Regions from separate parts of the Psychrobacillus sp. FSL H8-0483 genome, predicted to be linked through region 1. Evidence: predicted binding sites of a transcription regulator. Region 1 holds the regulator's gene; the other holds the start of a gene.
What was found. Region 1 encodes Rex, which represses fermentation and respiration genes when NADH is low (regulators of the CRP and FNR family bind a similar motif). Its sites were predicted from a motif close to TTGTGAAATATTTCACAA; they were not measured.

Region 1 (7,998 bases):
ATTTGCCACCTGAGCGATTGGCGATTCAGATTCATCGCTTGGAAGACGATAAGCGCAAGTTTACGTTTGAGCCTTTTGGGGAACGATATGAACAATTATGCGAGGAGCTTTTTACATGATTTGGTTAGGAATAGATACATCAAATACACCGCTTGCAATAGCTATTGTGAGGGATGGACAAGTGCTTGCAGAGTACAAGTCATCCCTTAAAATTACGCATTCGATCGGGACAATGCCTGCGATTGAAGAGCTACTAAAAAAAGCGGATATTAAGCCGAATGAGCTGGATGCAATTGCAGTTGCAAACGGGCCTGGTTCTTACACAGGTGTGCGAATTGGCGTGACGATTGGGAAGACACTTGCGTGGACACTAAATATCCCAATTGTTTCTGTATCAAGTCTGCAAGTTTTAGCAGGTAACGCACCCTACTTCTCTGGTATTGTTTGTGCCATTATGGATGCACGCCGAGGAAATGTGTTTGCAGGAATTTACACGAACGGGGAAGTGGTGAAGGAAGCGCATATGTCGCTTGTGGAGCTACTGGAAACAGTGGATGGAATGGGGCAACCGGTTTTATTCGTCGGAACGGATGTTGAGATACATTGGGAGCAGATAAAAGAAGTACTTGGGGATAAAGTGCAGCGAACAGATGCAGGATTCTCTTTGCCAAGTGCTGCTGTGTTAATTGATCTAGCGAAAAAGACTGAACCAACAGACGTACATGCAATCGTGCCAGAGTATTTACGCGTGACGGAAGCAGAAGCGAACTGGTTGAAAGAGCAGAAGAAAAATGAAAACTAAAACAATTACGTATCGCAAAATGACGCTGGAAGATATCGATCAAGTCTTATTAATAGAAGAAGAAGCGTTCACGGTTCCTTGGACGAAAGAAGCATTTGAACATGAAATGACGACTAATCTGTACGCCTACTATATTGTGGCGGAAACAGAGGAAAAGGAAATCGTTGGCTACTGCGGTATGTGGCTTGTAATGGATGAAAGTCATATAACAAATGTAGCGGTTGCAGAGCGTATGCGAGGACACAAAATCGGTGAAGGCTTGATGCGTGAGGCAATTCGCATCGTGCTTGAGCACAAAGTGGTGCTCATGACGTTGGAAGTACGTGTGACGAATGACATAGCGAAAAACTTGTATTATAAATTAGGCTTCCAAGACGGCGGCATACGAAAAAACTATTATACAGATACGCAGGAGGATGCTCTTGTGATGTGGGTGGAATTTAAATGACAAAAGATCAATATATATTAGGAATAGAAACGAGCTGTGATGAAACGGCAGCTTCCATCGTGAAAAATGGCCGCGAAATCATTTCCAATGTGGTCGCTTCTCAAATCGAAAGTCATAAACGTTTCGGTGGAGTTGTACCAGAAATTGCTTCAAGACATCATGTGGAGCAAATTACGATAGTGATCGAAGAGGCGTTGAAGCAAGCGAATATGACGCCACAGGATCTGGATGCAGTAGCAGTAACAGAAGGACCAGGACTTGTAGGTGCACTTTTAATCGGAATAAATGCCGCAAAAGCATTTACGTTTGCACACGGGCTTCCACTTGTTGGTGTCCATCATATTGCCGGGCATATTTACGCCAATGCACTAGTGCAGTCGATGGAATTTCCACTTCTTGCGTTAGTAGTTTCAGGAGGACATACGGAACTAGTCTTAATGAAAGAGGACGGGCAATTTGAATTAATCGGAGAAACGCGAGATGACGCAGCAGGTGAAGCATACGATAAAGTAGCGCGAGTGTTGAATTTGCCGTATCCAGGTGGTCCACATATCGACCGGTTAGCAAACGAAAGTGATGGAGCTGTGCCATTTCCAAGAGCTTGGCTCGAAGAAGGTTCGTATGATTTCAGCTTTAGTGGCTTAAAATCAGCGGTTATTAATTATCAGCATAATGCGGAGCAGCGAGGGGAAGCAATCAATCCCAACCATTTAGCAGCAGGCTTCCAGGAAAGCGTGATTGAAGTATTAACAGCTAAAACATTAAGAGCTGCACGTGAGTTTAATGTGAAGCAAGTCATTGCCGCAGGTGGTGTTGCTGCGAATAAAGGACTTCGTCAATCACTAGAAGAAACATTTGCAAAAGAAAATATTCCATTTTATGTGCCACCAATAAAATTGTGCACAGACAATGCAGCGATGATTGCTGCGGCAGGTAGCTCCAAGTTTTCGACAGGTAAAACAGGCGATATGTCGATGAATGCTCGACCAGGTTTGGAATTAAATAGCTGGAAATAAACGAAATCCTCTTTTCTTCGACAAGAAAAGAGGATTTTTTAAAATGGTTTTTTTAAAGTTGTCAAGAGAGAACATTCGTACTTATGCACAATTTGTGCATAACCTGTTGGTAACTTGTGAAATTTCAATATATTGTGTCTGCTTTACAAACAATTATGTGGAAAACTAAGATTTGAATCTGTGGACAATGTGGATAAACCTGTTGATATGTTGGTATTACGGTATTTATACTGTGAATAAATATGTGGAAAAAATATTTATTGAAATTTGCTATTGACCAACATATATGAGCAAGAATCGACAAATAACTATTGCTCCTGTTTGACTAAATCTGTGGAATCGGATGGTTATCCGCAAAAATCGGATGATTCACTCAAATAATCGGATCATTCGGCATGGAAATCGGATGATTATGAGTAAAAATCGGATGATTTACACAGATAATCGGATGATCATTTGCAAAAATCGATTCTTTCAAAAAAAGCAACGTAAACCAATATCATGGTTTACGCTGCTTTTTAGTTTGCTTCTATTTTTTCTAGTTGTTCTTGTAGTTCAAGCCATTCATTCGACAAATCATCTTGTTTTTCTCTTAATTCGTCTAGTGTGTATTGGAATTGCTGCACGGCTTCATGATCTTGGAAGATTTCCGGATCACATAGCTTTTCTTCTATAGAAGCTATTTCTGCATCTACTGTTGGAATCTGACTTTCTAACTCCTCTAGCTGACGTCGAAGTTGGCGTTCTTTTTTCTTCGCTTCCTTATCGATCGTAGAAGTGTTCGCCTTCGTGACAACTGTTTTTTCAACAACTGCCTTTTCTAGTGCAAGTTCTTCCAACTCTTCTTTTTTTTCTAAGTAATAATCATAATCGCCTAAGAAAAGACTAGAGTTATCCGAAGCTAACTCAATTACTTTTGTAGCAATTCGATTAATAAAGTACCGGTCATGGGAAACAAATATAATCGTGCCAGGGAAATCGAGTAATGCATTTTCCAATACTTCTTTACTATCTAAGTCTAAATGATTCGTAGGCTCATCGAGAACAAGCGTATTTGCTTTTAACAACATAAGTTTTGCAAGTGCAAGCCTAGCTTTTTCTCCACCAGATAAAGTAGAAACTGTTTTTTGCACATCGTCCCCTGTAAATAGGAAACGACCTAATACCGTACGAACATCTTTTTCATTCATAAGTGGCCATTCGTCCCATAATTCTTTTAAGACAGTTTTATTGCCAGATAGAGCGGCTTGCTCTTGGTCGTAGTAGCCAAATTGGACGTTTGTTCCGTATTGGATCTTACCACCAGCATTGTCTAGCTGTTTCATAAGGGTTTTAAGTAAAGTAGATTTCCCAACGCCATTTGGTCCAACTAATGCAATGCGATCTTGTTTGTAAACGGAAAAGGAGATATTCGATGAAACGGTTTTGTTAGGATAGCCGACTGCAACTTCTTCTAGTCGCAATACATCATTTCCACTTGGACGATCGATTGTGAATCCAAAAGAAGCGGACTTTTCGTCTCCATCTGGTGAATCCATCCAATCTGTTTTTTCAATCACTTTTCTTCGAGATTGAGCCATTTTTGTCGTGGAGGCACGAGCTAGATTACGACTAACGAAGTCTTCCAATTTCGCTTTTTCTTCTTGCTGCTTTTCGTATTTCTTTTTGTCTAGTTCATAGTTTTTCGCCTTTTGATCTAAGTAGGAACTATAATTTCCGACATATCTTGTAACATTATGACGTGATACTTCGTACACAAAATTCACTACTTGGTCTAAAAAGTAGCGGTCATGTGAAACGATTAAGATAGCGCCACTATAGTTTTTTAAGTAGTTCTCTAAAAAGCTCAGAGTTTGAATGTCCAAATGATTAGTCGGCTCATCGAGAATGAGTAAATCTGGCTTGCTAAGTAGCATTTTCGCTAATGCAAATCTCGTTTTTTGGCCACCGGATAACGCTTGGACAGGCTTGTCATAATCTTCTGGGAAGAACTGCATTCCATGTAGAATCGAGCGGATGTCCGATTCAAATCGGTAGCCTCCAGCTTCATTAAAAGCGAGCTGTAATTCGTCATATGCAGCAGTTACACGTGCGTACGCATCTGCATTCTCATATATAGAAGGATCAGCCATTTGTGATTCTAATGAACGAAGCTCTTTTTCTGATTCAATTAAATGACTAAAAATGGACTTCATTTCCTCCCAGATGGAGAGCTTAGATTCGAGTCCTGCATGTTGTTCTAAATATCCTAAGCGAACATTTTTGGGCATAATAATATCGCCAGTATCATATGACATTTCGCCTGCAATTATTTTAAGTAAAGTAGACTTTCCAGCACCATTTCGACCAACGAGAGCAACTCGGTCACGGTCTTGAACCTCTAGCTTTACGTTTGTTAATATATCTTCCCCATTAAAGGATTTCGTTACTTGATTGACTTGTAAAACGATCACGATGATTCGCACCTCAATTCTATTCTTAAGTGTAATAGATAGGGCGGAACGTTGCAACGCTCTAGTCTTTACATAACACGAAATGTCTAGTAAGATAATAACAATTTGTTCGAATGAAATAGGAGGATTTTTATGAAACCTGAAGCACCGAGGATTCCTCAAGCAACAACGAAAAGACTTCCTCTATATTATAGATTTTTGCAAAGCTTTCATAATGCAGGACACAAAAGAGTTTCCTCACAAGAGTTAAGCGATGCAATGAAAATTGATTCCGCAACAATACGACGTGATTTTTCTCATTTTGGTGCACTTGGCAAAAAAGGATATGGATATGACGTGCCTAACCTGCTCGAATTTTTTAGAAAAACGTTAGACCAGGATGAAGCGGCAAATGTGGCACTTATAGGGGTTGGTAGTTTAGGAACTGCTTTTCTTAAATATAACTTTCAAAAAAACCACAATACTAAAATTGTCGTTGCTTTTGATACAAAAGCTCCTGTAGAGGGAACAATTATGAGTGATATTCCCGTTTTTCATTCTAGTGTAATGGTAGAAAAGCTGAAAGAGTACGGAATAGAATTAGTCATTTTTACGTTACCAAGTCGTTCAGCACAAGAAGTGGCAGATCGTTTAACCGGCACGACGGTTAAAGGGATACTAAACTTTACACCAGTGAGGTTAAGCACGTCTGATGCCATTCGTGTACATACTATTGATCTGTCAGTAGAATTACAGACGCTTATTTACTTGATTCGAAACGAAGATACAGAATAATGAAGAAAGCCTTCCACCGCATTGCAAAATCGGTAGAAGGCTTTTCTTTATGGCATTTGCGAATAAGTTTCAAGGAATTTTTGTATGGTATCTCCATAAAATTGGAAAACAGTCACAAATCCGTTTAATAACATATGAGACACAATCGAAGCGAGGATTCGCTTAGTTTTATAATAAATATAAGCGAATATAAATCCCGAGACGGCATATAGTAGGATGTGCGTAAATTCAAAGTGTATAGCCCCAAACGCAATAGCACTTATGGAAGCCGCTACAAAGAAATTTGTTTTTGGTAATAACATACCGAATATAATGCGACGGAAAATCAGCTCTTCTAATATTGGAGCAAAAATGACAATGGAAAAAACCACAAATGGCACACCGCGGGCGATTTCAATAAATTGTGCTGTATTTTGAGACCCAGGCTCCACCCCAAGTGCAAGCTCAATGTTTGCAGCAATGATTTGTCCTAAAAATACTAAGAAGAATCCGATTACTCCCCAGCCAATTGTTTTCGCTAAGCTAAACGGTGCTCCTTTAAGAGGTCGTAAAAATGCTTTATCTTTACGAATAATAAGTAGGGTTATGACTGTACCAATCCCCATACTTAGAAATATCCACCAACCAGCAGCAATGAGTATTGGATTTTCAACATCTAACGAGGTAAAAAATTTGCGAAGTAGCGGTATAAAGAGTGCTCCTGATAGTTGCATCATGCAGTAAACGATTAATATGTATATGGCTGTCTTTTGTTGTTTCATGTATTTTAATACCTCTCCATTTATCTAGTTTCTTTTATTGTAAAGGAAATACAAAATAAAAGAAAAAATATTCTTCTCACTTGCAAAATGTTCTGTAATTAATTATTATTATAAGTGTGTTAGCACTCGAAGAGTAAGAGTGCTAATAATATTAAATTCTACTATTTTAGGGAGGTAGTTTCACTTGTTAAGACCATTAGGTGATCGTATTGTAATCGAATTAATCGAAGCTGAGGAAAAAACAGCATCTGGCATCGTACTTCCAGACTCTGCTAAAGAGAAACCGCAAGAAGGTAAAGTTGTTGCTATAGGAACTGGACGAGTACTTGATAACGGTACACGCGTAGACTTAGATGTGAAAGAAGGAGACCGTATCATCTTCTCTAAATATGCAGGTACAGAAGTGAAATATGAAAACAACGAATTTTTAATTTTACGCGAAAGCGATATTCTAGCTGTAATTGGCTAATAGGCTCATATAAAACGAGATAAAAATTAGGAGGTAACAGTTAACATGGCAAAAGAGATTAAGTTCAGTGAAGACGCTCGTAGTGCAATGCTGCGTGGGGTTGATAAACTTGCAGATGCTGTTAAAGTAACGCTTGGACCAAAAGGACGTAACGTTGTTTTGGAGAAAAAATTCGGTTCACCACTTATTACAAATGACGGTGTTACGATTGCAAAAGATATCGAATTAGAAGATGCATTTGAAAACATGGGTGCAAAATTAGTTGCAGAAGTTGCATCTAAAACAAATGATATCGCTGGTGACGGTACAACAACTGCTACTGTTTTAGCTCAATCTATGATCCGTGAAGGATTGAAAAACGTAACAGCTGGCGCAAATCCTGTAGGAATCCGCAAAGGGATCGATCTTGCAGTTGCAGCAGCAGTAACAGAATTGAAAGCAATTTCTAAACAAATCGAAGGCAAAGAGTCAATTGCTCAAGTTGCTGCTATTTCTTCTGGTGATTCTGAAGTTGGTGAACTAATCGCGGAAGCAATGGAACGCGTTGGGAACGACGGAGTTATCACAATCGAAGAGTCTAAAGGCTTCACTACAGAGCTTGACGTAGTAGAAGGTATGCAATTCGATCGTGGATATGCATCTCCATATATGGTAACAGATTCAGATAAAATGGAAGCTATTTTAGACAATCCATATATCTTAATTACAGATAAAAAAATCTCAAGCATTCAAGAAATTCTTCCTGTACTTGAGCAAGTTGTACAACAAGGTAAACCACTTTTACTAATCTCTGAGGACGTAGAAGGGGAAGCGTTAGCTACTCTAGTTGTAAACAAACTTCGCGGAACATTCAATGCTGTAGCTGTTAAAGCTCCAGGATTCGGAGACCGTCGTAAAGCAATGCTGGAAGATATCGCAATCCTAACTGGCGCTGAAGTAATTACAGAAGACTTAGGATTAGAATTAAAATCTACAGACATTACACAACTTGGACGTGCTTCGAAAGTTGTTGTAACAAAAGACAACACAACAATCGTTGAAGGTAACGGAGATTCAGATCGTATCGCTAGCCGCGTAGGTCAAATCCGTGTGCAATTAGAAGAAACAACTTCTGAATTCGACAAAGAAAAACTACAAGAACGCCTTGCTAAACTTGCTGGTGGTGTAGCAGTAGTGAAAGTTGGAGCAGCAACGGAAACAGAATTGAAAGAACGCAAACTTCGTATTGAAGATGCACTAAACGCAACTCGCGCAGCTGTAGAAGAAGGTATCGTT
Region 2 (7,998 bases), 2.0 Mb from region 1:
TATTCAGTTTCCACTTCATTTTCTCTAATCCAGTCACTGTAGCTTCCTACGTATAACTGGACGTTTTCATATCCTGCTTCTTTTAGGCTTGCATATAAAGGTGCTGCAGTGACACCACTTCCACAATAAGCGATTACAGGCTTGGCTTTATCAGCTAAACCATCTAGTTTCTCCACTAACACTTCATTTGCTAAAAATTGTCCGTCATTTTTTAGCTGCTCCCAATCAAAATTTATTGCGGTCGGAATATGACCTGCAATTGGATCAATTGGTTCTACTTCTCCGCGATAACGTACGGCAGAGCGAGCATCGATTAGCTGACCCTCTAGTTGACCTACTACTATTTTCTGCACTTTTTCTAGGTCAACATATAGCTCGTCTTTCCATTCTGGAGTAACTTCCGAATGTTGAATGATAGGTTTTACATCAGTAACTGGGAGTACTTTTATCGCTTCCGCAAACCCTTCACGGAGAACATGAACGTTAGAGTAACCTGCCCATTCTAATAAAAAATATGCTCGTAAAGCAAATGGCGAGCCACCTTGATCATATATAACAATCGAATCTTTTGGAGATAATCCCGCTTGTTGCACAAGATTCGTCATCTTCTCCTTTGAAATCATTGGGTGCCTCCCCTGCTCACCCGCCATATCGGATAAATCTTGTTCTAAGTCCCAATAAATAGCCCCTTCTATATGCTCTAAGTTATACATTTCACGACCTGCTAGAGGACGTGCTAAATCAAAGCGAGTATCGATAAATCGAACCTGACCACCTACTACCTCTTTTAATTCCACAAACACCTTATTCATTTGTTCTCCCCCTTCCCTATATACGTGCGTATATCTCTTTCCATTTGGTAAGTGTTTCTTCTTGCTCTAGTAACTTACGTTCCGAATCAATTTGTGCAAGCGATTCATTGAGCCAATTTATGCGGACAGCTTCTGTTTCAATATCTGCATATTGCTCCACCCAATGAGCAAGTCGGTCTTTTTCTTTATTCAAATACATCTCTGCTTCTACTTTCGTTTGTTCAGATAATGTATCTCGAAGTTTTTCCTTTTCATTCTTTTCGAAAAATGCTTTTGTGTTTTTAAAATAGGATTTCACGTTTTCGTATTTTCCTAGGTTTTCAAAAGGACCAACAAACTCTAATAATTTTCGGTCCTCACTTTCATGAGGAGTAAATGTAAAACTTGCATTTAAATCCTTTAATACACGCAGTTCTTCTTTTTCTAACTGTTTCATTTGTTTTTGAATGAATTGTAACACACGGAAGTTTGTCACACGCATTTCCTGTTCCAAATCAAATCGAATCATGTGCAATATATCCTTTAATGCAATTTCTAACGCCAGACTAGCTGGTTTGTTTGTAAATAAAGAAGGATTATAAGCCTCTTTAAAAAATTCATTAAATCGATAATAGACCCTTTGTAAAACGTAATATAATAACGTTTCTAGCTCTTGCTTTGCATCTTTCGAAATGGTTGCAGATTTTGAGTTTGCATAGCGTTTTCGAATCTTTTGTTCTTGCTCTCGCAACTCAATGATCCGCTCATCTTTTCTCGCAAGGTTTGCTTCCGTCTGCTGAATTAATGTTAGTAATTTTGTTTGCTGACGAGTCGATTCTTCCTCGAGAGATGTCACGGCAATTTGTTTTAAGTCTTCTTCTAAAAACTGATGGAATGCTTGTTCAAATTGCAGCATTCCTTCATGTAGTTTTACTAGTGCCACTTTTTCTTGTAGTGCTTGTAAGCTAGAAACCCCATACACGCGTGGGAATCGAATACCAAAGCGTTGCAACTCATCTTGTACATATTGCTTGACCAGGTTTGCTTCTTCTTCATTGTTTGCAAGATCAATTGCATTGACGACAAAGAACATTTTATCCAGTTCAAAGGCATCTTTCACACGTCCAAGTTGAATTAAAAATTCTCGGTCTGCTTTTGCAAATGCATGATTGAAATAAGTAACAAATAGTACAGCATCTGCATTTCGAATATAATCAAATGCAACACCAGTGTGTCTCGCATTAATAGAGTCTGCTCCTGGCGTGTCCACCAAAGTAACCCCTAATCTCGTCAATTCACAATCATAATAAAAATCAATAAAATCAACAAAACAACTCTTCGCTTCTTCTGCCACGTATTGACCAAATTCTTCCCCTGTTACACGAAGAGTCTCTCCAAATTGATCTTGGAAAGTTGGGAACCCTTTGTAAAAGGCTGTAATAAACGATTTATGTACTTCCTCTACTACAGTTTCATCCATTACTGTTTTTGCTTTCTCATAAGCTTCTTCTAATGTGAATACGGTAATTCCTAATTGACTATATGCAAATGCAACTTCCACAAATAATTGTTCTTTCGTTTTCAAAACAACGTCCGCTGTATTATGTGGATGGTGCTCCGAAATCGGATGTATTTTATTTATTGCAGCAGTAGTTGGATTAGGAGAAACCGGAAGAACATTCGCTCCCATTAATGCATTGGAGAAACTTGATTTCCCAGCACTAAAAGCTCCGAATAATGCAATGGTAAACTGTTGATTTTTAACACGTGTTGCTTTTCGTTTAATAACAGTCGCTGCTTCTGTAAAATCGGGTATTTCTGCTAGCACTTCACCAATTCTATTTGCTCGTTGTAAAACTGCATCTGAAGAGAGCAATACCTCTTCTTTTTCAAGTATTTCTACTTTATCTATTTCCTCGATTATTTCTTCTTGCTCCTCTGCAGTTGCATCATATTCTGTAATGGAGCTTTGGAATTTACGTCGCTCCTCTTCCCATTCGCTCAGTAAACGATCTCTTTCTTTTCTAATTTGGAGAGGGGCTGTTTCCACTATTTTATCAAAAACATTTAATCTTTCATCTACTTCTTCTAAGGTATGGATAGCTAGTTGTTTTTCGTTTAACAGCTCTGTCTTCTGTTCCACTAGTTCTAGATTTACTAATGGATTTTGTTCGATATAAACAGTAGCTTCTTCTTTCCAACTATCTGTTTCGCGAATAAAATATCGGTTTACAGCATCAGATACACGATTTGCATAATGGAGAATCGCATCCCCATTAATGCTCGCACCTTCATGCAAAGTTTCACTAATAAGTATAGATGAAATAGTAAAATCTATTCCATCAATATCATTGGACTTCGTTTCTGTTAATAAAGAGACGTCTTTTAACATGGATTTCATTAATTGTTTTACGTGGACCGTTATATTTGTAGCAATAACTTTCTCCAGTAATTGTCGCGCATCTTCCAGTCTTTTCTGTCTTTCCTCTTCCGTTTTCTTCTTACTTCCTAGAAAGCCAACTTTAAAGGAGTTTTGTTTACTTTCTGCATATAACTTTAAAAAGTCTCTCATTTCATAAGGCATAATAGATGCGTTTTCTAAAATGGCTTTACGTTGATCTTCAAAGGATTTTTTCCATAGACTTAAATCCTGAAGCTCTATTTGTTTTTGCGAAACTTCTAACTGCTCTTTAATATCTTGTTTATTTTTCCAATCCTCTTCCGTTATCTGGTTTTCAAACGCCTCAAAACATGCTGCTTTTTCATCTTCTAAGTATTTTTTATGCTCGTCCGCTAATTTTTCAATGGTTGCTTGAGCAGATGTAAGAAAATAGGATTCTTTATTTTGAATCGACTGTAAAACAATTTGTTGCACTTTTGGAAAATCATTATGTACGAAATTTGCATCTTTTAAGGAAGTAAAAAAGATCCCTTTTGGTTCTACAGACCATGCTTTAAAAGCGTCTGCAACAGATTGTTTATACGCAGAGAATGACAATTCCTCTTCTCGATGTTTATCTACCTGGTTGACAATTAAATATACGTTTTCATTATAATGAAGCAATTGTTTTGTAAACTGGAAATTCAGCTCAGATTGTACATGATTGTAATCCATTACATAAAACACGATATCTGCTAAATGTAAGGCAGATTCTGTGGAAATTCTATGCGCATCATCTGTGGAATCGACACCTGGAGTGTCCATCACTGAAATACCTTCAGGTAAGCTAGAAGATTCATGCCCTATTTCAATTTGTGAAACTTTACTTCCATCTTTTGAATATTTTTTTACTAATTGAATATCATATTCTCCTGAAAATTGAACAGGTGCTTGATTCACAAAATGAACGAGCGCATAATTTTCAGCTGCTTTTCTAACAGTCACTATGTTTGCAGAAGTTGGAATAGGACTTGTCGGTAGTAGTTGCTCATCGACTAAAGCATTGATCATACTCGATTTACCTGCTGAAAAATGTCCTGCAAAAGCAATGGTGAAAGTACCCTTTTCTAACTTGTCTGCAAATAATTTCGCTTTAGCATAACGTTCTTCGTCTTTGTTTTGGTGAAAAATAGTTGCTAGCAATGCATTTTTCTCTGTTATGATTTGTAGTTTCTCTGTATTGTTCATGTGAAAAATATTTCTCCTTTATAGTTCGACAATATATGTCTATCATAGCAGAAAACATGAAAAAAGATGACTCTATTTGAAAGATCAAATAAAGTCATCTCAGACTGTAGACAAACCCCTTCATTCTTCGGTGCTCCTGCGCAAAGCTCGTCGCAGAAAAGCTGTGCTCCTGCGCAAAGCTCGTCGCAGAAAAGCTGTGCTCCTGCGCAAAGCTCGTCGCATCCTTGCAACGGTTGTTGCAAGGATGCGACGAGATTAGGTTACCTTCTTAGACAAGCGTTTTCAAGACAGTCTGAGGTGACACCTTCGAATTTAGATTTTGTCATATATAGATATACTTCTTATTTTGGTTGTGGAGTTGTTGAACGCAAGACGTGTGTCGTAACTAAACTAAATAATATTACAGTAGAACCGATTAATATAGCTAACATTCAAATCGTCCTCTCAGTGAATTTGAATTTCATTCTCATTTAAATATACCATACTATTGCATCATTTTCTATACCTCTATTCTTTTTTCCTAGTAATTATGCTAAAATCGATACATCTTTACTATTTGGAGGGGATATGGTGACTGCGTCAAAACACATACAAACTATATTAAATGGAACTATACAATCGTTAAAATCTGTTATCCCTCTTCCGATGGATATTAAATCTCCCTCTCTCATGGTGCAACCCTTTGAGCAAGAAGAAATGGGCGTTCTAATAGGAATGATTGGAGATATTAAAGGCCGTATTATTATAGATTCAACTTCAGAATGTTTATCTTCCATTGGAGCAACTATGTTTGGAATGCCTTTAGAGGGGGAAATGCTGGAATCATTTACTGGAGAATTGGGGAATATGGTAGCTGGTAACTTATGTACAGTAGTAGCTCGTGATGGGGTCGAAGTAGATATTACACCACCCACTGTCATTGTTGGAAGAACAAAATTATTCGGTTTTCAACACGCTTTTAAATTACCCGTTGAACTTGCAAATATAGGAAATTTAACAATCATACTAACAATTGATGAATAAATTTTTAGGACTTTCATACATACTATTTTTCTGAACTTTCAAATATGAAAGTTCTTTTTTTATTTCCTCTTTATTTATATTATTTCACATGGTGATAAACCAAAAGTACTCAACAAATAACATATTAAAATGGTGATAACACACTATACCCTCTATATTTAGGTGTTTTAGAGTGCTTGGAACTGAACGAGTTCTACACAATTACCTGGATTTCTTGATGCGGAGGGATGCGACAAAATCGCATCCCTCTGCATTTTTCGATAATTGCGCGGTCGTTGGTTTGTCCGTCACTCTCCATAGCTACTTGTAATAGAAGAGCCAAAGCTTTTTGGAAATGAAAGAATAGCGACTTTCCTATTTATACAGTAAGCAGCCAAAGATGCAATTTTGGCTGCTCAGTCCTTCTACACTGAGCCCTCGGTAATGATGGAGTGATTATTTCGTCCAAAGCGTACCAAAAACGTACAAGTGCAACATGGGATCCTTGCGCATTTCTTGTGAAATTTTAATGAGGCAAATTGGATAATCAACAGCCGTTTATATTATTTCACATTTTCTTCACATCATTACTTTATATCTGTGATATTTCTCACATCCACAACACTTTTTTATATTTAATATGAATCTATACAAAAACGATTTATGGAGGTGTAAGGAAAATGTCCAAAAAGCATGAAAAGGAACCCGACTTAAAAGGAACACTCGTTTCCGTTAGTATGGTTGGAGTATTTATATTAGTTACATGGTTCATGGCATTTTACTTGTTTGTTGATCGATTTTAATATGATGGAGGTTAGAGGTTATGCATATTCATAAGTACGAGAAATGGTGGCTTACATTTGGAGTTGGCTCACTGGTCTTATTTTTAATTATTGTTGGTTTTAGTGCATTCCATTTTGGTTCCCATCCACCAAGTGCAAAGGTGTACATTGATCCTGAGCGAGTGGATGAGATAGCACCTTTCAATAATCCTGGAGTACATAAAGTGGAGGGTAAAGATTGGGACTATGAAGTGGTGTTAGTTGCATCTGCTTTTTATTACAATGTACCTGAAATAGAAGTACCACTTGGTTCAAAAGTGAAATTTATCGCAACAACGAAAGATGTCGTACATGGTTTCCAAATTGCAGGTACTAATATTAACATGATGCTAGAACCTGGATATGTATCCGAATACGTGACAACAGTTGATAAAACTGGAGAATTTTTAATCTTATGTAATGAATACTGTGGCATAGGACACTCTTCTATGACATCCATGCTAAAGGTGGTGGAGTAACATGACAACAATGACAGAAAAAGCGAAAGATATGGTAAAAGTAGATCCTCGCGATGGTAAACTTGCACTTGCACATGTATACGTAGCATTTGTTGCTTTATTAATCGGTGGTCTTTGTGGATTATTACAGACATTAGTACGTTCCGGTCAATTTACACTCCCTTGGGGAATTGGTTACTATCAACTATTAACAGTACACGGAGTTCTATTAGCACTTATTTTAACAACATACTTTATTTTTGGGTTTCAAATTGCTGCTGTCAGTCGAACAGCAGGTACATTAACAGATAAACAACGTCTTTTAGGTTGGATTGGTTTTTGGACAATGACTATTGGTACTATAGCAGCTGCTGTAATGGTTTTATTAAACAAGGCATCTGTACTATATACATTCTATGCTCCGCTTCAAGCACATTGGATTTTCTACGTAGGTTTAGCATTAGTAGTAGTCGGTTCATGGATAGGTGGGGCTGGACAAATTTCGAAATACATCGAATGGCGTAAAACTCATCCTGGGCAACCAAGTCCATTATTAACATTTATGGTTGTCGTAAACTTAGCAATGTGGATTATCTGTTCTTTAGGAGTAGCAGTGGAAGTAGTATTCCAACTAATTCCTTGGTCATTAGGATGGGTTGATAAAGTAGATGTCTTACTTTCTCGTACTTTATTCTGGTATTTTGGACATCCATTAGTTTATTTCTGGTTATTACCAGCATATATGGTTTGGTATGTGGTAGTACCAAAAATTATCGGCGGTAAAATATTCTCAGATGCACTTGCAAGATTATCATTTATGCTTTTCTTAATTTTCTCTATCCCAGTTGGCTTTCACCATCAATTAACAGAACCAGGGATTGATTCTTTTTGGAAATTCTTACAAGTTGTTTTGACAATGATGGTTGTTATCCCTTCCCTTTTAACAGCATTCTCTTTATTTGCATCATTTGAAATAAGAGGACGTGAACTTGGAGGAAAAGGTATACTTGGTTGGTTTAAAAAATTACCTTGGAAAGATGCTAGATTTGTCGTGCCATTTATAGGGATGGCAGCATTCATTCCTGCTGGTGCTGGTGGTATTATCAACGCTTCTAACCAAATGAACCAAGTAATTCATAATACAATTTGGGTTACTGGTCACTTCCATCTTACACTAGCGACATCTGTAGTATTAACATTCTTTGGGGCTTCTTATTGGTTAATCCCTCACCTGACAGGACGAGTATTAACGAAACAAATGAACAAACTTGCGATCATTCAAGCAATTGTTTGGGCAG

Region 2: MHB48_RS07800 (cytochrome c oxidase subunit 2A) is a predicted target of Rex. The motif match lies at 6,020-6,037, and genes of this name have one in related genera.

Annotation. Positions count from the first base shown of each region.
Region 1 covers NZ_CP152052.1:3,627,288-3,635,285, reverse strand. Annotated here, with positions in the region: gene tsaE (tRNA (adenosine(37)-N6)-threonylcarbamoyltransferase complex ATPase subunit type 1 TsaE) at 1-119, shown strand, start outside; gene tsaB (tRNA (adenosine(37)-N6)-threonylcarbamoyltransferase complex dimerization subunit type 1 TsaB) at 116-802, shown strand; gene rimI (ribosomal protein S18-alanine N-acetyltransferase) at 792-1,250, shown strand; gene tsaD (tRNA (adenosine(37)-N6)-threonylcarbamoyltransferase complex transferase subunit TsaD) at 1,247-2,266, shown strand; gene MHB48_RS17625 (ABC-F family ATP-binding cassette domain-containing protein) at 2,785-4,719, opposite strand; gene MHB48_RS17620 (redox-sensing transcriptional repressor Rex) at 4,852-5,493, shown strand; gene MHB48_RS17615 (type II CAAX endopeptidase family protein) at 5,541-6,254, opposite strand; gene groES (co-chaperone GroES) at 6,439-6,723, shown strand; gene groL (chaperonin GroEL) at 6,769-7,998, shown strand, end outside.
Region 2 covers NZ_CP152052.1:1,664,019-1,672,016, reverse strand. Annotated here, with positions in the region: gene MHB48_RS07815 (sulfurtransferase) at 1-812, opposite strand, end outside; gene MHB48_RS07810 (dynamin family protein) at 829-4,419, opposite strand; gene MHB48_RS07805 (chemotaxis protein CheX) at 4,990-5,442, shown strand; gene MHB48_RS07800 (cytochrome c oxidase subunit 2A) at 6,102-6,224, shown strand; gene MHB48_RS07795 (cytochrome B5) at 6,245-6,721, shown strand; gene MHB48_RS07790 (b(o/a)3-type cytochrome-c oxidase subunit 1) at 6,732-7,998, shown strand, end outside.